2 regions of the Achromobacter mucicolens genome follow, and region 1 is predicted to be linked to the other one. Evidence: predicted binding sites of a transcription regulator. Region 1 holds the regulator's gene; the other holds the start of a gene.
The links. Region 1 encodes NrdR, which represses ribonucleotide reductase genes. Its sites were predicted from a motif close to CACNANATNTNGTG; they were not measured.

Region 1 (10,207 bases):
AGTATCTGGTCGGCGCCGAGATCGACTACAAGGAAGACCTGGAAGGCGCGCAGTTCGTCATCCGCAATCCCAACGCCAGCACCACCTGCGGCTGCGGCTCCTCGTTCTCGGTGTAATCACCCAGGCAGGAAAGATAAAAAGCCCTTCGGTTTGCCGAAGGGCTTTTGCATGGGCGCGTGATGGATCGCGCTCAGGCCGGATACAGCGCTCCAAGAATCCTTGCGCCGCGCGCGCCCGTCACACTGGGCAGGCCGGCCGGCTTGCCGGTCATGAACGCGTGCGCCAGCCAGGCGAACGCCAGGGCCTCCACCTGTTGCGCAGGCACGCCCAGGGCGTCGGTCGCGTGGACGGGGCGTTGCAGGCAAGACGCCAGTTCCTGCATCAGGCCGGCGTTGTGGGCGCCGCCGCCGCAGACAAAGACTTCTTGCGTGCCCGCTGCCGCCCGGTCGATGGCGTCCGCCACGGTTCTGGCCGTCAGCCGCTGCAGCGTGGCCTGAACGTCCTCCGGCGCGGGCGCGGCGCCGTCGAATTCGGCCAGTCGGGCGTCGAGCCATTGCATGTTGAAAAGGTCGCGGCCCGTGGATTTGGGGGGCGGCAGGCCGAACCACGGCTCGCTGCCGATGAGTTGTTCAAGCAATGGCGCCAGCGCCTGCCCCGAGGCCGCCCAGCGGCCCCCGGCGTCGTAAGGGCGGCCCAGATGCCGTTGGCACCAACCATCCAGCAGCACGTTGGCCGGGCCGGTGTCGAAGCCGCGCGCCGGCTGCCCGGGCACGAGCAGCGTCACGTTGGCGATGCCGCCCAGGTTCAGCACGGCGCGCCCGTGGCTGGCGCCGAAGATGGCGGCGTGAAACGGCGGCACCAGCGGTGCGCCCTGGCCGCCAGCGGCAACGTCGCGCGAACGGAAGTCGGCCACGACGGCGATGCCCGTCAGTTCCGCCAGTAGGGCGGGTGCGTTCAGTTGCAGGGTGTACCCAAGGTCCGGGCGGTGACGCACGGTCTGGCCGTGCGCGCCGATGGCGCTGACGTCGCTGGCGGCCACGCCGGCATCCGCAAGCAATGCCGACACGGCTTGGGCATAGACACGCGCCAACGCATTGGCCGCGAGCGCCGCGCGGGCAAGTTCGTCGCCGCCCGATTCGTTCAGCGACAGCAGCTCGTGCCGCAGATTCTCTGGCATGGGGAGGCTGGCGTTGGCCAGCACCTGAGGCGCCTGGCCGTCGTCCAGACGGGTCAGCACGCCGTCGACGCCGTCGACGCTGGTGCCGGACATCAGGCCAATGTAGAGCGTGCGGCGGTCCTGCTGGATGGGCTGGGTGGCATTCACGGGCGCCTCCAAAGAAAAAGGCGGCTAGGGCTTGATGCCCCGCCGCCGCACCCGCTGCGCGCGGGCCTGTTTTTTTCGGACCTGCCTTAGCGGCTGGCCACGTTGGTCAGCGCGTCGGGCAGCGTCTGCTGGAACTGCGTCAGCAATTGGATCTGCTGCTTGTAGGGGCCAACCGCCTGGTTGAACGCGCGCACTTCCGCGGGTTCGAGGGCGCGGGCCACGGGCAGGTCCACCGACAGCGGATCGATGGGCTGGTTGTCGACGCGGAACTCGTAGTGCAGGTGCGGGCCGGTGGCCCAGCCGGTGGAACCGACGTAGCCCAGCAGTTGGCCCTGCGACACCTTCGAGCCCTTGGTGACGCCTTCGGCGATGCGGCTCTGGTGCGCGTAGAGGGTCGAGTACTTGCCGTGGTGCTTGACGATGACCACGTTGCCGTAGCCGTTCTGCCAGCCCGAGAATTCGACCGTGCCGTCCGCGGTGGAGTGGATCGGCGTGCCCGACGGCGCGGCGTAGTCCACGCCCTTGTGTCCCGTCCAGGTCTTGTGGATGGGGTGCATGCGCATGCCGAAGGTCGAGCTGATGCGGCTGAACTTCAGGGCGGTGCGCAGGAAGGCGCCGCGCAGGCTGGTGCCGTCGAAGTCGTAATAGGAGCCGGTCTTTTCGTCGGGGCTGAACCAGACGGCGTTGTAGGTCTTGCCGCCGTTGATGAATTCCAGGGCCAGCACGCGGCCGGCGCCAGCGTAGCGGCCGTCGTGCGAGCGCACTTCGTAGACCACGCGGAATTGATCGCCCTGGCGCAGGTCGCGCAGGAAGTCGATCTTGGCGCTAAGGATGTCGGCCATTTGCATGGTGACCGAGTCGGGAATGCCGGCCGAGTCCGTGGCGCCGAAGAGCGAGGACTTGATGGTGCCGACCGCGACGCGGGTCTGGCGTTCCGTGCTTTCGGTGACTTCCTCGGCCTTGTAGCCGTCGCCGGACGGGGCAACGTGCAGCATGCGCGTCACGACCTGGCCGTCGGTCTCGTTGCCGGGCGTGTGGATGTAGCGCAGCCACACCAGATTGCCCGCTTCGTCCGTGGCGGCTTGCACCGAGCGGCCCGGGTACAGCTTGTAGATGCTGCGGGCGCTGGCGTCGTGGGTCAGGAACGACTGGAGATTGGGGGCGTCGAGTTCCAGGCGCTGCAGCACCGCCGACAGCGTGTCGCCCGGACGGATCCGGGTTTCGCTGATGTAGGGGGCGGCGCTGGGCGTGCTGACTTCGACTTGCTCGGCGGTCAGCGGCAGAATGCTCTGGATGACGCGCGAGGGGGGGAGTTCGGTGCGGTCGGGTTGCTGCACCATGCCGAGAGCGGCGGCGCCTGCGAACAGACCAATTGCGGTGACGAGAAGCGTGCGGCGGAAAAGTCCCGAGCGATGGGGCTTGGGCTCAACGGGCGCAAATACGGCAGCGACTTTGCGCTTGAGGCCACTCGCCAGTTCGTGGAGGCCACGATTCATCGTGAAAATACCCTCTCAGGTGGCTTGAACTCGCAGGGTGCGGTACACGAACGGCCCTCGCGCGCACCGTTTCCGGGGCAAGGGCTGGCGCGGGGGCGCATCTTGTGAACAAGGGATGTAGAGCGAACGCAACTGCGTACATATGGCAGTTGCGTATGATTAGGCCGGTATCCTAGCTGATTCGGCTAGAATTTACGATAGTTTTCGTCACTTTTTACACCTTTTTGTCGGCTGAAGCCGCATTGGCCCCCCTGTCATGTCACCCACCGAAGCCCCCATTACACCTGAAGTCGAAGCCGATCTGCGTATAGCCAAGCGCGGCTGCGATGAGCTGCTGGTCGAAGCCGAATTCGCCCGCAAGCTGGCCAAGAGCCGCGCCACTGGCGTGCCGCTGCGCATCAAGCTTGGCCTGGATCCGACCGCACCGGACATCCACCTGGGCCACACGGTGGTGCTGAACAAGATGCGCCAGCTCCAGGACCTGGGGCACAACGTCATCTTCCTGATCGGCGACTTCACCTCCACCATCGGCGACCCCAGCGGCCGCAACAGCACCCGCCCGCCGCTCACGCGCGAACAGATCGAGGCCAACGCCAAGACCTATTACGCGCAGGCCAGCCTGGTGCTGGATCCGGCCCGCACCGAGATCCGCTACAACTCAGAATGGTGCGACCCGCTCGGCGCCCGCGGCATGATCCAGCTCGCGTCGCGTTACACGGTGGCGCGCATGATGGAGCGTGAAGACTTCACGAAGCGCTTCAAGGGCGGTATCCCGATCTCGGTCCATGAATTCCTGTATCCGCTGATGCAGGGTTACGACTCGGTCGCGCTGAAGTCAGATCTGGAGCTGGGGGGCACCGATCAGAAGTTCAACCTGCTGGTCGGGCGCGAACTGCAAAAAGAGTATGGACAGGAGCCGCAATGCATCCTGACGATGCCGCTGCTGGTCGGGACGGACGGCGTAGAGAAGATGTCCAAGTCCAAGGGCAACTACATCGGCATTTCGGAGTCGCCCGATTCCATGTTCGGCAAGCTGATGTCGATCTCCGACACGCTGATGTGGCGCTACTTCGAACTGCTGTCCTTCCGCTCGCTGGAGGAGATCGCGGCGCTCAAGCAAGAGATCGATGGCGGGCGCAATCCGCGCGATGCCAAGGTGATGCTGGCGCAGGAAATCATCGCGCGCTTTCATTCCGCCAAGGCCGCCGACGATGCGCTGGCCTCGTTTGAGGCGCGTTTCCGCGACGGCGCGATTCCCGACGACATGCCCGAGGTCAATATCGGCGGCGCGCCGGTGGGTATTCTGAAGCTGTTGCGCGAAGCGGGTCTGGTCGCCTCCGGGTCGGAAGCGCAGCGCAACGTCGAGCAGGGCGGGGTGCGCGTCAACGGCGATCGCGTGGAAGACAAATCGTTGCAATTGCCGGCCGGGACTTACGTCGTTCAGGTGGGCAAGCGAAAGTTCGCCCGTGTTAACTTGAACCCGTAATTGCGAAGTTTTGATACGCTGAGGGTACAGACAGGGGCAGAGCGCCTTTGCGGCATTTACAGGAGCACGACATGGAACTTTCGAGTTTGTCATTTTCCGATCACGAGTCGATTCCCGAGCGCTACGCATTCGGCAAGATCGATGCGCAATCGCACGTCGCGCTGGCAGATAACTTCAACCCGCAGTTTTCCTGGGACGACGTCCCCGCGGGCACACAGTCGTTTGCACTGATCTGCCACGATCCGGATGTGCCCTCGCGCCCAGACGACGTCAACCAGGAAGGCCGCGAAGTGCCCGCCGACCTGGCCCGCGTGGATTTCTTCCACTGGGTGCTGGTGGACCTGCCGGCCGACCTGCGCGAGATCGACGAAGGCGCGTTCTCCAACGGCATCACGCCGCGCGGCAAGGGTGGCCCGCTGGCGCCCATGGACGCGCGCCAGGGCATCAACTCCTACTCGTCGTGGTTCGCCAATGACCACGACATGAGCGGCGAGTACTTCGGCTACGACGGTCCTTGCCCGCCCTGGAACGATGCCCTGGTGCATCGCTACATCTTCACCCTGTATGCGTTGGACGTGCCCAGCCTGAACCTGCAGGGCTCGTTCACGGGCGAAGACGCGCTGCGGGCGATCCAGAAGCACGTGCTGGCCAAGGCATCGCTGACCGGGACCTATACGCTGAACCCCCGGCTCGCGCCCAAGCAAATCGGGGCCACGTCGGCCTGACGCTCAGCCAGATGTACGCAGGGCCGCCCAGTGCGTCCCTTTTTCATGGCGGCAAGGCCGCGGCGCGGCCGGACACCCCGTTGGCCGTGGCGTGAACACCCTTGCATGAAACTTTCTCAAGTCGGCATGAGTGCCGTTTCCGGCCGCGTGGGCAAGCCGTGGTTTTCGCGCCCGTGCGCCGGAATTTGGCGCGGTTCCGGTGGTTTTAAGCGCAAATGATCCCGCGCGACGGGGTAAACTACTCAGCATTCTCCGGGTTTACCCGCCCGACGCCGTTTTCTTATCTGCCGTTTCTTTTCCATTACCGCCTCAGGAAACCCCCGTCATGTTTGACCGCAACCTCACCTTGTCCAAGGCTGACCCGGACGTTTGGGCCGCCATCCAGAAGGAAGACCAGCGCCAAGAGCAGCACATCGAGCTGATCGCTTCGGAGAACTACGCCAGCCCCGCCGTCATGGAAGCGCAGGGCACGCAGCTCACGAACAAGTACGCCGAAGGCTACCCGGGCAAGCGGTACTACGGTGGTTGCGAATACGTGGACGTGGTCGAACAGCTGGCCATCGACCGCCTGAAGCAGATCTTTGGCGCCGAAGCCGCCAACGTGCAGCCCAACTCGGGTTCGCAGGCAAACCAGGGCGTGTACATGGCGGTCCTCAAGCCGGGCGACACTGTGCTCGGCATGAGCCTGGCCGAAGGCGGCCACCTGACGCACGGCGCGTCGGTCAACGCCTCGGGCAAGCTGTACAACTTCATCTCCTATGGTCTGGACGAAAACGAAGTCCTGAACTACGACCAGGTCGAGCAGTTGGCCAAGGAACACAAGCCCAAGCTGATCGTGGCTGGCGCGTCGGCCTACGCCCTGCACATCGATTTCGAACGCATGGCCCGCATCGCCCGTGAAAACGGCGCGCTGTTCATGGTCGACATCGCCCACTACGCCGGCCTGGTTGCTGGCGGCGCCTACCCCAACCCGGTCCCGCACGCCGACTTCGTCACCTCGACGACGCACAAGTCGCTGCGCGGCCCGCGCGGCGGCGTCATCATGATGAAGGCCGAGCACGAGAAGATCATCAACTCGGCGATTTTCCCCGGCATCCAGGGCGGTCCGCTGATGCATGTCATCGCCGGCAAGGCCGTGGCCTTCAAGGAAGCGCTGGAACCCGGGTTCAAGGACTACGCGCAGCAAGTCGTCAAGAACGCCAAGGTGCTGGCCGACACGCTGGTCAAGCGTGGCCTGCGTATCGTCTCGGGCCGTACCGAGAGCCACGTCATGCTGGTGGACCTGCGTTCCAAGGGCATCACGGGCAAGGAAGCCGAAGCGGTGCTGGGCCAGGCCCACATCACGGTCAACAAGAACGCCATCCCGAACGATCCGGAAAAGCCCTTCGTGACCAGCGGCATCCGCCTGGGCACGCCGGCCATGACGACCCGCGGCTTCACCGAAGCCGACGCCGAACTGACGGCCAACCTGATCGCCGACGTGCTGGACAACCCGCGCGACGAAGCCAACATCGCCGCCGTGCGCGCCAAGGTCAATGAATTGACCTCGCGCCTGCCGGTTTACGGCAAGAAGTAAGCGGGCGACCCGGGCGCGGCCATGCCGCGAACGGGAATCGGGCAAAGGGACGGTTTCGCAAGACGCCGTCCCTTGTTCTTTTTGGGCATGCAGGCGGCGTCCTGCCTGGCAATCGGCCAGGCGGCCGCGGCTGGGCAGTCGTCCGAATTGACGCTTTGCATCATGCCCGTCGTTACAATATGCTCAATTATTGCCATCAGCGCCTTTAGGGATCACACATGCGGTGTCCATTTTGCGGCAATGCCGAAACGCAGGTTGTCGACAGCCGGGTCTCCGAAGAGGGCGACGCCATCCGCCGTCGCCGCCGCTGCCTGTCCTGTGACAAGCGGTTCACCACCTACGAACGGGTGGAGCTTGCCATGCCGTCGATCGTCAAGCGCAATGGCAGCCGCAGCGAATACGATCCCGTCAAGCTGCGCGCAAGCCTGAGCCTTGCGCTGCGCAAACGCCCCGTCAGCACGGAGGACGTGGATGCCGCCGTCGCCCGGATCGAAGAGCAATTGCTGGCCAGCGGCCAGCGTGAGGTGCCGTCCGAACATATCGGCGAGCTCGTCATGAACGAGCTGCGCAAGCTGGATAAGGTGGCCTACGTGCGTTTCGCCTCGGTCTACAAAAGCTTCGAGGACATCGGTGAATTCGTCGAAGCCATCCGCGAGATGCAGGGCCCGCTGCTGCCGGGCAAGCTGCGCAAGGACTAGCCAGGCGCCCCGCGCATCAGGCTGGGCGTCAGCGGCTGGAATTTGCGCCACACGCGGCGCATGTGCTGCGCCGATCCAAATCCCGACTTTTCCGCCACGCGTTCCAGGTCCAGCCGGGTGTCGCGCAGCAGGTCGCGAGCCAGCGCCACGCGGATCTGATACAGGTAATCCATCGGCGTGCACCCCGCGTGCTCGCGAAACAGGCGCGTCAGGTGCCGGGCACTGGTGTGCGCCTGGTCCGCCAGCGACTGGGCCGACCAGGGGGCGGCGGGATCGCGGATGACGGCATCCTGCACCCGGTGCACGCCCGGATGCATATGACTGCGATGGTCCAGCCACGGCGACAGGGCCGAGTCCGAGCCGGCGCGGCGCTGGTAGACAACCATGTCGCGCGCCGCCTCGCTGGCCACGCGCGGGCCGCAATGGCGCGCCACCATGTGCAGCGCCAGATCGATCCCCGCCGTGATGCCCGCGCTGCTGACGAGGTTTCCGTCTTCGACGAAGATGCGGTTGTCCAGCAGGCGCGCGGTGGGATCAAGGGCGGCGAGCTCTTCCAGGCAGGTGTGGTGGGTGGTGCATTCGCGCTGCCGCGTCAGCCCCGCCGCGGCCGCGAACAGCGCGCCCGCGCAGACCGTCATCAGGGTGAAGCCGTCGGCCGGATGCCGGGCAGCCAGCCACGCCACGATGGCGCGCGCGTCCTCATCGTCCAGGCGCGTGTGCTTGCCCACCACGCCCGAGACGATGACCAGCGCGTTTGCCGGCAGCACGGCCGGCAGGGGCTGCAAGCGCGCCAGGTGCAGGCCGGGAATGCCGCTTTCGACGTCGCGGGAGGGGCTGCAGAAATGCTGGGTGAATGTGCCCGGGCACAGCTTGTTGGCCACGCGGAAGGCCTCCGCCGGACCGGCGAGGTCCAGGAGGACGATGCCGCGCGGCACCACGAAGTACACCGGAACCATCTGCGCCTCCCGCCTGCGCGTTACACGGCCAGCGCGTCGGCGGCGCGGACGATGCGGGCAAAACGGCCTTGCAGCACCAGCTCGGTCCGATCGCGGATCTCGGCCGGCGTGTAGGTCCTGCCCGACGGGCTTTGCATCGCGAAGGTCAGCGTGGCGTCAGTCGGAAAGACCACCTTGAAGCCGGCATCGCTGGCATGGCGCGACGTGGTTTCGCAGCATTGTTCGGTGCGGATACCAGCCACGATGATGCCTTCGATGCCGTGCTTGAGCAGCCAGTCGTGCAACGAGGCGCCGGTTTCATCCTTCGCGTAGAGCGACGAATGGACCGTCTTGTGGAACACCGCGGTCGGAGCAATACGCAGTTCCTTCAACGTCTTGACGTGTCCGGAGGCGAGCGAAAAGGGGTTCGCGGGATCATCGGACGGGCTGGTGTGAAACACCTGCAGCACTGGAATGTCCTTGGCCTGGGCGCCATCGATCAGGGCCTGAATCTGCGAAATGAACGCCGGATACTCCGATTCGTCCCAAAACGGACGTTGGCGGAAAGAGTCTTGTACGTCGATAACGATAAGTGCCTGTTTCATTTCCGGGCCTCCTGGCCATGGATTCAAGGGGTACGGCGCTATTTTTACTCCGAACCGGCTCGGCGGCGAGCGCTATCCGAGACGGCGGGCGGCCCAAAACGGACATCCGTATCCTGGCGCGGCGGCATGGGGGCAAAGCCGGGCGGGACGGCGCCGGCGGACATACAATCGCCGGCATGGACATTTCCCGCGACTCCGACGACCTCTTCTGGATGCGACGCGCGCTGGCGCTGGCGCAGACCGTCATGACGACCACCGCGCCCAACCCCCGGGTCGGCTGCGTCATCGTGCGTGACGGCCGCGTGCTGGGCGAGGGCGCGACGCAGCCGCCAGGCGGCCCGCATGCCGAAATCTGCGCGCTGCGCGACGCGCAGTCGCGTGGCGAGTCGGTGGCAGGTTCCACGTTGTACGTCACGCTGGAGCCCTGCAGCCATTTCGGCCGCACGCCGCCTTGCGTGGATGCGGTGCTGGCGGCGCGGCCGGCGCGCGTGGTGGTCGCAATGGGCGATCCGAATCCGCTGGTGAACGGCCAGGGGCTGGCGCGCCTGCGCGACGCCGGCATCGCGGTGACGACGGGCGTTTGCCGCGAAGAGGCGCTGGCGGTGAACGCCGGCTTCATCTCGCGCATGAGCCGCGGCCTGCCGTGGGTGTGGATGAAGATGGCGGCGTCGCTGGACGGCCGCAGCGCGCTGCATAACGGCATGTCGCAATGGATCACGGGTCCTGAGGCGCGCGCCGACGGGCACCGCTGGCGCGCGCGCAGTTGTGTCGTCCTGACGGGCATGGGCACGGTGCAGAAGGACGATCCCCAACTGAACGTGCGCGACGTCCAGACGCCGCGCCAGCCGCGCAAGGCCGTCGTGGACGGCCGTTTCGAGATCCCCGAAACCGCGCGGTTGTTCGACGGGGCGCAAGTCATCGTGTTCACCGCGCGCGAGGACGCCGCAAAGGCCGCGCGACTGGCGGACAAGAACGCGCGTGTCGTGTGCTTGCCCGGGACGGAACCGGGGCGCGTCGATCTGCCCGGGATGATGCGCTGGATGGCTGCCGAGCAGTTCAACGAGGTCCACGTCGAGGCCGGCGCGGGCCTGAGCGGCGCGCTGGTTTCCGCTGGCTGCGTCGACGAACTGCTGCTGTATCTGGCGCCGGTGCTGCTGGGCGACGCGGCGGGCATGGTGCGCCTGCCGATGCTGGAGCATCTGGACGCCGCGCGGCGTTATGAATTCACCGATGCCGTGCGCGTGGGTGCGGATCTACGCGTTCGCGCGCGTGTCGCCGGCACGTGGCGCCAATTGATGGAAAGCGTGGCGCTGCCCGCGCTGTCGTAGCAAAACCGCTGCTAGCACTCCGAGGGTTCGGCTG
Region 2 (10,207 bases), 2.4 Mb from region 1:
CTAGAGCAAGGTGGGGAGCGCCGCCTTGCGAAGGATCAAGTGGTGCGGCAATGGGCGGGGCTAAATGCCCGCCCATCCGTCACGCTTTATCCCAGCAGCTTGACGATCGCCGGCACCGAGAGCACGGCGGTGTAGTAGCCCATGAACTGCACGCCGGTGTTGAAACCGAACAGGCGCGACAGCAGGCCGCCAATGAGGCCCATGGTCAGGATGACGAGCAGGCCCAGGAATTGGCCTTCCCAGACGCTGATCACGATGATCAGTCCCACGAACGTGGCGATGATGGCTTCGTGGCTGACCCGGCGCGAGACGAACAGCGCGGCGCGGCGCGCGAAGTTCATGGCGAAGGGGTAGGAGACGACCGCCGCCAGCAGCACCGCCAGCATGCCGTATCCCAGGAATTCCCAGTGATTCAGCAGGTTGTGCAGGTTGTGCGTCTGGCCCGTTGCCGCATCCACCGTAAAGCGCGGCGGCGCGTTAAAGAGCGGCGCCGCCGGTCCCGCGGCCACGGGGCTCAGGGGCAGCCCGAACGCGATCAGCGGAATCAGGGCCTCGGCAATGTAGGTGGCTTCGGTCACGCCGTTGCGCGCGCTCAGCACCGTGGTCAGGCGGTGATAGGCGTGCTTGACGCGCGAGCCCACCAGTTCGCCCAGCACGACGGTCATGGCGACCGGACTGAACACGAACGTGGCGCTTGAGACGGCCGCGGTGGCAAGCGTCCAGCGGGTCTGCACCCGGTCCATGACCTTCAGCGGGTTCGGGAAGTAGCCCGACCAGCCCTTCACATCGGGCGCCAGCGAGAACGTGCGCACCTTGTCGCGCATCATCTTGCCGCGGCCTTGCGGCGAGAGGACAGTGAACAGGTCGGCGATCAGCGGGCCGATCGCAATGCCCAGGAAATAGCTGATGCTCAGCTTGACGCCGTATTTGGCCGTCAGGCTTTGCAGCGCAATGATGACCATGACGAACGGCACCAGCAGCGCCACGGCGGCCCAGCGTCCCGCGGAAAAATACGCGATCAGCAATGCGGCCGCCAGGAAGATCCAGGGGGCCGACTTGGTGATGGCGGCGCCGAACGGCGCAAGCAGCACGGCAAACAGCACCGCCAGCGGCACCGCGACAAAGGCCGCCACGATGGCGCCGGACACCATCTTGCGCAGCGCAATGTGCGGCACGCCCAGTTTGCGCAGCATGTTTGCATCCTGCAGCAATGGCGTGGCCAGCGTGTCGCCCGGGATGCCCAAGAGCGCGGTGGGCACGGCGTGCGTCATGTGCTTGGCCACCGCGCCCGCCAGGAAAAACGTGAAGACGCCCGCCGGCGGCACGCCCAGCAGCACCACCAGGAGGGTCAGCGGGGCCAGCGTGGTGGTTTCGTCGGTGCCGGACACCAGGCCGATGGCGGCGAACACGACCGCACCCAACAGGCCCATGCCGGCGGCCACCATGATTTGTTCAAGCAGTGCGGGGTCGCTCATGCCAGTGCCTCCTTGGCGGCGCCGCGCCGCGCGGCGGCGGCATTGGCGGCGCTGTCTGTGATGCCACCGGTGATGCCATCACCGGCACCAGAGCCGGCTGCGGCAGCAGGCTGTGCGAACAGGTCGTACAGATCCAGTTCCTTCAGTTCGCGCACGACCGGCTCGGGCAGGTCCGCCAGTGTGCCCAGGCCGCCCGGCTGTTCGGCCAGTTCGGCCAGCACCTCGGCGCGCCAGGCGGGATCGTGCGTGGCGCTGCGCTCGATGACCTCGCGCTTGGGCGGAAACAGCCGCGCGCAGATCACGCCGGCCAGCACGCAGCCCGCCAGCCCGGCCAGCATGGCGTAGGCGTGCGCGAGCTCGGGCGAGGCGACCATGCCGCGCAGCCAGCGGCTGGCGGCAAAGAAGCCCGCGACGCTGATCGTGATGCCGATGCCGATGGCCCAGGCCAGATGCCTGAGATCCACCGTGTCGCTCCAGACTTCAGCCAGGCGCGTGGAGGGCGCCGGGAGGCTTTGTTTCATGTCTCTCTCCTGTGTTTATCGGACGGCGCGCGTGGGGGGGCGGCGCCGTCTCGGATACCTGCTTTGCGGGTTATCGGGCTGCGCGCAGTTCCTCCAGCAAGGCCAGCGCGCGATCGGTGCGGACATCCTTTTCCGCCGCCATGCGCTTGGCAACTTCGTCAATCTCCGCGCCGGTGGCGCCGGCCACCAGGGCAATGTTGCGGGCATGCAGCGCCATGTGGCCGCGCTGGATGCCTTCGGTGGCAAGCGCGCGCAGCGCGCCCAGATTCTGCGCCAGGCCGACCGCGACGGCGACTTCGCCCAGCTCCTGCGCCGAGCGCACGTCCATGATCTTCAGTGCAAGGCGCGCCAGCGGATGGGTCTTGGTGGCGCCGCCCACCAGACCCACGGGCATGGGCATTTCGATGGTGCCGACCAGGGCGCCGGAGGTGTCCTTTTCCCAATGCGTCAGCGACGTGTAGCGGCCCGAGCGGCTGGCGTAGGCGTGCGCGCCGGCCTCGACCGCGCGCCAGTCATTGCCCGTGGCCACGATCACCGGGTCGATGCCGTTCATGATGCCCTTGTTATGCGTGGCGGCGCGGTACGGGTCGATGGCGGCGAACGTGTAGGCATCCAGCACGCCTTCGATGATCTCGGCCCCGCTGCGCTCCTTGGTGTCCAGCGTCTGCGGGGTCAGACGCACGCGGGCGCGGGCCAGCCGCAAGTCGGCCAGGTTGGACAGGATGCGCAGCCGCACCGACCCGCCGACGATCTCCTCGACCAGCGGCGCCACGGCCTCGGCCATGGTGTTGACGGTGTTGGCGCCCATGGCATCGCGCACGTCGACGATCAGATGCATCACGATCATCGGACCGCGCGGCGTGTCAGGAAAGACGTGCACTTCGATGTCCTGGCAGCCGCCGCCCAGTTCGATCAGCACCTTGTCTCGGCTGTTGGCCAGCGTCAGGATCCGCTCCCGCTCGCGCAGCAGGGCCAGCCGCGCGCCATGCGGGTCGGTCAGGCCCAGCACCTGCACCTGCGCACGCATGAGGGGCCGGGTGCTGGATGTCTCGAAGCCGCCGCACTCGCGCGCCAGCTTGGCCATGAACGAAGCGGCAGCCACGACGGACGGTTCTTCCACCGCCATCGGCACCAGCACGTCGCGGCCGTTGACCTGGAAGTTGCCCGCCACGCCCAGCGGCAGCTCGAAAGTGCCCAGCACGTTTTCGATCATGCCGTCGGCGCGGGCAAGGCCCAGGGCGCCGGGCTCGGCGAGCAGGCTGCGCTCTTCTGCCGTAAGCGAGGCGGCGTCGGCAATGGCAGCGAGGCGTTGGGCGGGCGTGAGGGCCCGGAAGTTGGGCAGGCGTGAATCGGCCACGATGGCGTGTCTCCGTATAAGAATCGAGTGGCCTGATTCTAGGTAAACTGTACCGCTATTCAGAGGTACAGTTTGGGCAAACAGTACCATTGCACTGCACCAATTTTCGGCAACGCATTCATGGGGATCCCAACGTGGCAGACGCCAATCCGCCTGGCAGGCCGCAGCGCCCGGCGCCCATCGCCGAAAGCCTGGCCAACCTGATCGGCCAGCAGATCGCAGACGGCGTCTATCGCGCCGGCGACAAGTTGCCGTCCTTGCGCGAGCTGGCGCAGTTGCACCGCTATGCCAAGAACACGGTGGTCGTGGCATTTGAAATGCTGGTGGCGCGCGGGCTGGTCGAGCCGCGGCGCGGCTCTGGCTTTTACGTGTTGGACGTCGACCACGCGCGACCCGCGGCGGACGAGGAACCGGGGCAACTGAGCCGGGCGATGGATATCGTGTGGCTCATGCGCGAGCAGCTCAAGACCCAGCCGGACGCGGTTGCCGTGGGCGATGGATTTCCGCCGGTGGAGTGGCTGGCGGACATGCGCATGGACCGCTACCACCAGAAGGTGGTGCGCACGGGGCTCGGGGCGTTATTCCGCTATGGCAGCCGTTTCGGCTACGCGCCGCTGCGCGAAAGCCTGGTGCGCAAGCTGGGCGATGTGGGCATCAACGCCGCGCCGTCGCAATTGGTGCTCACGCATGGCGCCAACGAGGCCATGGACCTGGTGATCCGGTACTTCCTGCCGCCGGGGTCGACGGCGCTGGTGGACGACCCAGGTTACTACCCGCTCTTTGGCAAGCTGAAGCTGGCCGGGGTGCGGATGGTGGGCGTGCCGCGCCTGCCCGACGGGCCGGACGTGGTGGCGTTGGAAGCGTTGCTGCAGCGCGAAAAGCCGCGGCTATTCTTCACGCAATCGATCGCGCACAACCCGACCGGCTCGGACATGACGCCGGCCAAGGCCTACAAGATCCTGCAGTTGGCAGAGCGCTACAACCTGATGGTGGTCGAGAACGATCCGCTGGCGGACTTCAAGCCCACGTCCTCGGTCCGGCTGTCGGCGCTGGATCAGCTTGAGCGCACGCTATACATCGGCAGCTTCTCCAAGTCGTTCTCCGCGGCGCTGCGCGTGGGTTTCATCGCCTGCAATGCGGCATTGGCCAGCGATCTGGCCGACCTGAAGGCGCTGGTGCATGTCAGCAGTTCCGAATACTGCGAACGGATGGTGGACGTGATGCTGCGCGAGGGCCATTACGAGCGGCATCTGGTGCGGCTGCGGCAACGGCTGGAGGCCGCGACCGGACAGGCCTTGCAGGTGCTGGACGCGCTGGGCGCCTACGTGTTTACGCGGCCGACCAGCTCGCTGTACCTGTGGGCGGCGTTTCCGGGCGTGCCGGACTCGCTGACGCTGGCCGAGGCGCTGATGCCCGAAAAGGTCATCATGGCGCCGGGCCGCGTGTTCAGCGTGGACCCCAAGGCGGTGTCGCCGTGGTCCCGCTGCAATGTGGGCGCCGTGGTGTCGCCGCGGTTTCATGCCACCCTGGCCGCGCACCTGGCTCAGCGATAGGCAAATTCCTCGAAGGTTTGCCGCAGCTCGGCCTGCGCCTGGTTGCTGAGCGCGCGCGCGACCGGGGCGCCGGGCGCGGCGCGTGCCGCTTGCACCGCAAACTGGCGCACGCCGCGGCGCGAGAGTTCGCGCGCCAGCGTCATCAGGCGCGGTTCGTCCAGCCAGTCCGGATGCCAGGTGATGCGGCATTCGAAGTCCGTGCCTGCCGATAGCAACTGCGTCAGGCACGCGAGCGCCGGGCGCTGCGAGTCGCGACGGCCCGTGATGTCGTCATAGCCCTTGGCGTCCGCCTTGATATCCATGCCCACCCAGTCCAGATGGCGCAGCACGTCGGCCAGCCGCAACGGATAGATGCCTGCGGTGTGCAGGCCCACGCGGTAGCCCATGCGTTTGATGTCGCGGATCATGGCGGGCAGGCGCGGTTCGCTCAAGGGCTCGCCGCCGGAGAACACGACCGCATCCAGGAGGCCCTTGCGGGTTTCAAGGAAGGCACGGACTTCACGCCAGTCGTAGCGGGCGGCGCGCGTCTGCAGCTCGGTGTTGTGGCAATAGTGGCACCGCCACGGACAACCCGAGATGAAGACGACCGCCGCCAGCTGGCCCGGCCAGTCCACGGTGGAAAAAGGCACCAGCCCCCCGACCGCGGGCGAGTGCCGGGGCAGGGGCTGGATGACGGGTTGGGGCGGCGAGGCATAGGCTGGCCGGTCGGTCAGCAGGCGCACGGCCTGGCTGGCGGGCCGGCCGGCGCCGCCGGCCTGCGAAGCGCCCACGGGCGAGCCGCCTTCAGGCACTGCGTTCGACGAAGAAGCGGCGCTCATTGAATTCGCCCTGTTTGCCGGTGTTGAAGGAAGACACCGGGCGGTGGTAGCCCATCACCCGGGTCCAGACTTCGCAGCGCACGCGCTGGCTGTCGTCCAGTTGGACGGCGGAAGCGGACGTGGCGGCGGGGGCGGTCAAGGTTTGCATGAGATTTCCTCGGGAGTGAATGCCGGACGCATGCCCGGCGGGTGAAGGACAGCGCGCGCCGGGATGCCACGCGCCGGTCCGGGTCCGGAAACGCTACGCCGGCGTGCAGCAGGCCGATTGCTTGGCCAGCAGCTCCGCGTCGCACTTGGGGCAGAACTCGTGGTGCCCCGCCAGATAACCGTGATTCGGGCAGATCGAGAACGTGGGCGTGACGGTGATGTAGGGCAGGCGGAAGTTGGTGAGCGCGCGGCGCACGAGCTGTTTGCAGGCCTCGGCGGTGGACACGGCTTCGTTCATGTACAGGTGCAGCACCGTGCCGCCCGTGTACTTGCTTTGCAGCGTTTCCTGCAGTTCCAGTGCGTGGAAGGGATCGTCCGTGTAGCCCACCGGCAACTGGCTGGAGTTGGTGTAGTAAGGCTGGGCGTCCGTGCCCGCTTGCAGGATGCCGGGATAGCGCTTGCGGTCTTCGCGGGCGAATCGGTATGTGGTGCCTTCGGCGGGCGTGGCCTCCAGGTTGTAGAGATGGCCGGTTTCTTCCTGGAATTCGGTCATGCGCTGGCGCACGCGATCCAGCAGGCGCACGGCAAAGGCGTGGCCGGCGGGCGTGGTCACGTCTTCGGCGTCGTCGGTGAAGTTGCGGATCATCTCGTTGATGCCGTTCACGCCCAGCGTGCTGAAGTGGTTGCGCAACGTGCCCAGGTAGCGGCGGGTGTAGGGGTAGAGCCCCTGGTCGATATAGCGCTGCACCACCTTGCGCTTGGTTTCCAGAACATCGCGGCCCAGCGCCAGGAGATAGTCCAGGCGTTCCATCAGGCGCGCCTCGTCGCCGCGGCACGTATGGCCCAGGCGGGCGCAGTTCACGGTCACCACGCCGACCGACCCCGTCTGCTCGGCCGAGCCGAAGAGCCCGTTGCCGCGCTTCAAGAGTTCGCGCAGGTCGAGCTGCAGGCGGCAGCACATCGAGCGCACCATGTGCGGCTCGAGGTCGGAATTCAGGAAGTTCTGGAAGTAGGGCAGCCCATAGCGCGCCGTCATTTCAAAGAGGCGCTCGGTGTTCGGGTGGTCCCAGTCGAAATCCGGCGTGATGTTGTAGGTGGGGATGGGGAACGTGAACACGCGGCCCTTCGCGTCGCCAGCCATCATGACCTCGATGTAGGCGCGGTTGATCATGTCCATTTCGGCTTGCAGGTCGCCGTAGGAGAACGGCATTTCCTCGCCGCCCACGTACGGGATCTGGTCCTTCAGGTCGGCCGGGCAGGTCCAGTCGAAGGTCAGGTTGGTGAAGGGCGTCTGTGTGCCCCAGCGGCTGGGCACGTTCAGGTTGAAGATCAGTTCCTGGATGGATTGCTTGACGTCCGCGTAGGTCATCGCGTCGCGGCGGATGAAGGGCGCCATGTAGGTGTCGAACGAACTGAATGCCTGCGCACCGGCCCATTCGTTCTGCAGCGTGCCCAGGAAGTTGACGATCTGGCCGATGGCGGCCGACATATGTTTCGGGGGCGTGGATTCGACCTTGCCCGGGATGCCGTTGAAGCCTTCGGTCAGCAGCTGGCGCAGCGACCAGCCGGCGCAGTAACCGCTGAGCATGTCCAGGTCGTGGATGTGGATGTCGCCTTCGCGGTGGGCGTGGCCGGCTTCGGGCGTGAAGACGTTGGACAGCCAGTAGTTGGCGGTGACCTTGCCGGCCACGTTCAGGATCAGGCCGCCCAGGCTGTATCCCTGGTTGGCGTTGGCATTCACGCGCCAGTCGCGCTGTTCCAGATACTCTTCCATGGCGCTTTCCACGTCGACCAGCGTGTGGCGCAGGGACCGCAGGCGGGCGTGCTGCTCGCGATGGACGATGTAGGCGCGCGCCGTGCGCCAATGGCCCGCCTGGACCAGGGCTTCCTCGACGCGGTTCTGGATGGTTTCGACGCCGGGGCAAACATTGCCGTCCAGCTTTGCGATGACGGTGCCGGTCAGGGCGCGTGCGCCTTGCAGGTCCAACTCCCCGGTGCTTTGGCCCGCCGCCGCCATGGCTTGCGCGATCTTCTCGCTATCGAATGCAACGACGCGGCCGTCGCGCTTGAGGATGTGTTGGATTCCCATTGTTGGCACCATATGTAGTGGAGTTCGAAAACTCTACCACCACATATGGTGCTGAATGGTTGGCATCTGGGCGCAGGTTGACCGGCGTCAAACAGGCAAAATGGTCTGCGAAATTGCGCAATGCTGCGATGGGTCGCGGCCAGGTGCTCAGTAAAACACCGTCAAAACCCGATGCCCACGCCCACCAGGGATATCGCCACCGCCAGGGCGGCAGCGCCTGCGGCAGGCCGTGGCGTCCAGGACAGTTTGCCAAACCACAGCAGCGCGCCCGCGCAGAGCCAGCCCAGCCAGACCATCATGCCCAGCGCATCGCCCCACAGTCCGACGCAAGGCAGGATCGCCAGCCCCATCAGCAGCGCGCCAGCGCCGCGCAGCACGCGCGTGTGGGCCGCGCGGGGATTGCGCGTCCAGACCTGGTGGTAGTGGCGGGGGGTGGCCAGGGCCAGGCAAGCCATGCCGGCGTAAGTCAGCAGCAAGGCCATCGCGATTGCGCAGAGGTCATTCAGGGTCATGCGGCTGCACGTCTTGCGCGAGTTGCCGACCCTGTGTGAGGGCGCGGCGCGCTGGCGCTTTGATGGGTAACGACCCTGATTCTACGGGAATCGGCGGCGCGTCCGGCGCGCGGGGCTTTGTATTTTCTTCCGGGCGATGCGGAGCGTGTGCGGATCGGCCGGCCCCCGCGACGCCCCGCAAGGCCCGTCTGCGCGGCGTTTGCAGGCGCTTTGCCATCGCAGGAACGGCAATTGCTGGGTTCGCGCCTCCATCCGGAACGATCGCCGCGTGCGGATCGTTGATGACCTACCACAAGGAGCCCAACCATGAAGCGCAAAGCCGGAAACGCCGATCAGATCAAGGAACTGCTGTACCAGGCCCTGGAAACCGAAATTGGCGGCCTCGCCATCTACGAGACCGCAGTGTCGTGTGCCATCAACGAAGACCTGAAGAAGGAATGGCTGGGCTATCTGGAAGAAACGCGCACGCATCGCCGCGTGCTGCTGACCGTCTTCGAGCAACTGAAGCTCGACCCGCAGGCCAAGTCGCCGGGCCGCGACGTGGTGCGGCACTTGGGCGAATCGTTGGTGAAGGCCATGAAGATGGCCATTTCGGCCGGCGATCCCGAAGCCGCGCAGCTCGTGGCCACCGAATGCGTGGTGCTGGCCGAGACCAAGGATCACGCCAATTGGTCGTTGATCGGGTTGATTGCCGAGCAGCAGTCGGGCGAGCAGGCCAAGATCCTCAAGCAAGCCTACGACGCGGTGGCGACCGACGAGGACCACCACCTTTATCACACGCAGGGCTGGTCGCGCGAACTGTGGATCGAGTCGCTCGGCTTCCCCGCCGTGCTGCCGCCGCCCGAAGAAGTGAAGAAGGTCGAGACCGCCATTGGCGCATCCCGCGCCGAACAGGCGCGCGACTCGATGCTAACCCATTAAGGAGAAAGACTCATGGCAAGCAAAAAGCCAGCCAAGGCCGGCCAGGGCGGTGCACTGGACACCGCCTACATGAACACCGACAGCGGTCCCGCAAGCGGACCGGCCGGCAAGCCGAGCCACCCCGCGCTCAAGCGCGCGGCAGCGGTGGGCGCCACCGTGGGCGCCATGCCCCATAACACCAACAAGGAAGCCGAGTACGGCGAGCAGGCCGCGCGTTGCCCGTACGCCGGCGCGCACGTGGGCGCCGTGGACCCCGCCGTCGGCGCAAGCTCGCTGTCCGAAAAGGAAGTGTCGGACAAGACCGGCGACGCCGCGACCCCGGGCGTGAACCGTGTCGACGGCCAACTGCCGCGCGTGCGCGCGGACGGCGGCGGCCAGGAACTGACCACCAATCAGGGCGTTCGCGTCAGCGACAACCAGCATTCGCTCAAGGCTGGCCTGCGCGGGCCGGCGCTGCTGAAGGATTTCATCCTTCGCGAGAAGATCACGCACTTCGACCATGAGCGGATTCCCGAGCGCATCGTGCACGCCCGCGGCTCGGCGGCCCACGGCTACTTCGAGTGCTACAAGCCGCTGACCGACCTGACCGCCGCGTCGCTGTTTGCCGAGGCCGGCAAGCGCACGCCGGTGTTCGTGCGCTTTTCGACGGTGGCGGGCGAGCGCGGATCCAAGGACACGGCGCGCGACGTGCGTGGCTTTGCCGTCAAGTTCTATACCGACGAGGGCAACTGGGACCTGGTGGGCAACAACATGCCGGTGTTCTTCATCCAGGATGCGATGAAATTCCCGGACCTGGTCCACGCGGTCAAGCCCG

Region 2: QEP15_RS13950 (ribonucleoside triphosphate reductase) is a predicted target of NrdR. The motif match lies at 7,967-7,980, and genes of this name have one in related genera.

What each region holds. Positions count from the first base shown of each region.
Region 1 is NZ_CP123364.1:634,171-644,377, forward strand. It holds gene erpA (iron-sulfur cluster insertion protein ErpA) at 1-116, shown strand, start outside; gene QEP15_RS02865 (anhydro-N-acetylmuramic acid kinase) at 191-1,270, opposite strand; gene QEP15_RS02870 (M23 family metallopeptidase) at 1,411-2,820, opposite strand; gene tyrS (tyrosine--tRNA ligase) at 3,077-4,306, shown strand; gene QEP15_RS02880 (YbhB/YbcL family Raf kinase inhibitor-like protein) at 4,378-5,031, shown strand; gene glyA (serine hydroxymethyltransferase) at 5,357-6,607, shown strand; gene nrdR (transcriptional regulator NrdR) at 6,826-7,305, shown strand; gene QEP15_RS02895 (GlxA family transcriptional regulator) at 7,302-8,261, opposite strand; gene QEP15_RS02900 (cysteine hydrolase family protein) at 8,282-8,845, opposite strand; gene ribD (bifunctional diaminohydroxyphosphoribosylaminopyrimidine deaminase/5-amino-6-(5-phosphoribosylamino)uracil reductase RibD) at 9,058-10,173, shown strand.
Region 2 is NZ_CP123364.1:3,051,439-3,061,645, reverse strand. It holds gene QEP15_RS13980 (tripartite tricarboxylate transporter permease) at 87-1,475, opposite strand; gene QEP15_RS13975 (hypothetical protein) at 1,472-1,996, opposite strand; gene QEP15_RS13970 (hydroxymethylglutaryl-CoA reductase, degradative) at 2,067-3,356, opposite strand; gene QEP15_RS13965 (aminotransferase-like domain-containing protein) at 3,488-4,906, shown strand; gene QEP15_RS13960 (anaerobic ribonucleoside-triphosphate reductase activating protein) at 4,897-5,724, opposite strand; gene nrdD (anaerobic ribonucleoside-triphosphate reductase) at 5,690-5,872, opposite strand; gene QEP15_RS13950 (ribonucleoside triphosphate reductase) at 5,966-7,960, opposite strand; gene QEP15_RS13945 (DUF3325 domain-containing protein) at 8,122-8,472, opposite strand; gene QEP15_RS13940 (hypothetical protein) at 8,779-9,393, shown strand; gene QEP15_RS13935 (catalase) at 9,406-10,207, shown strand, end outside.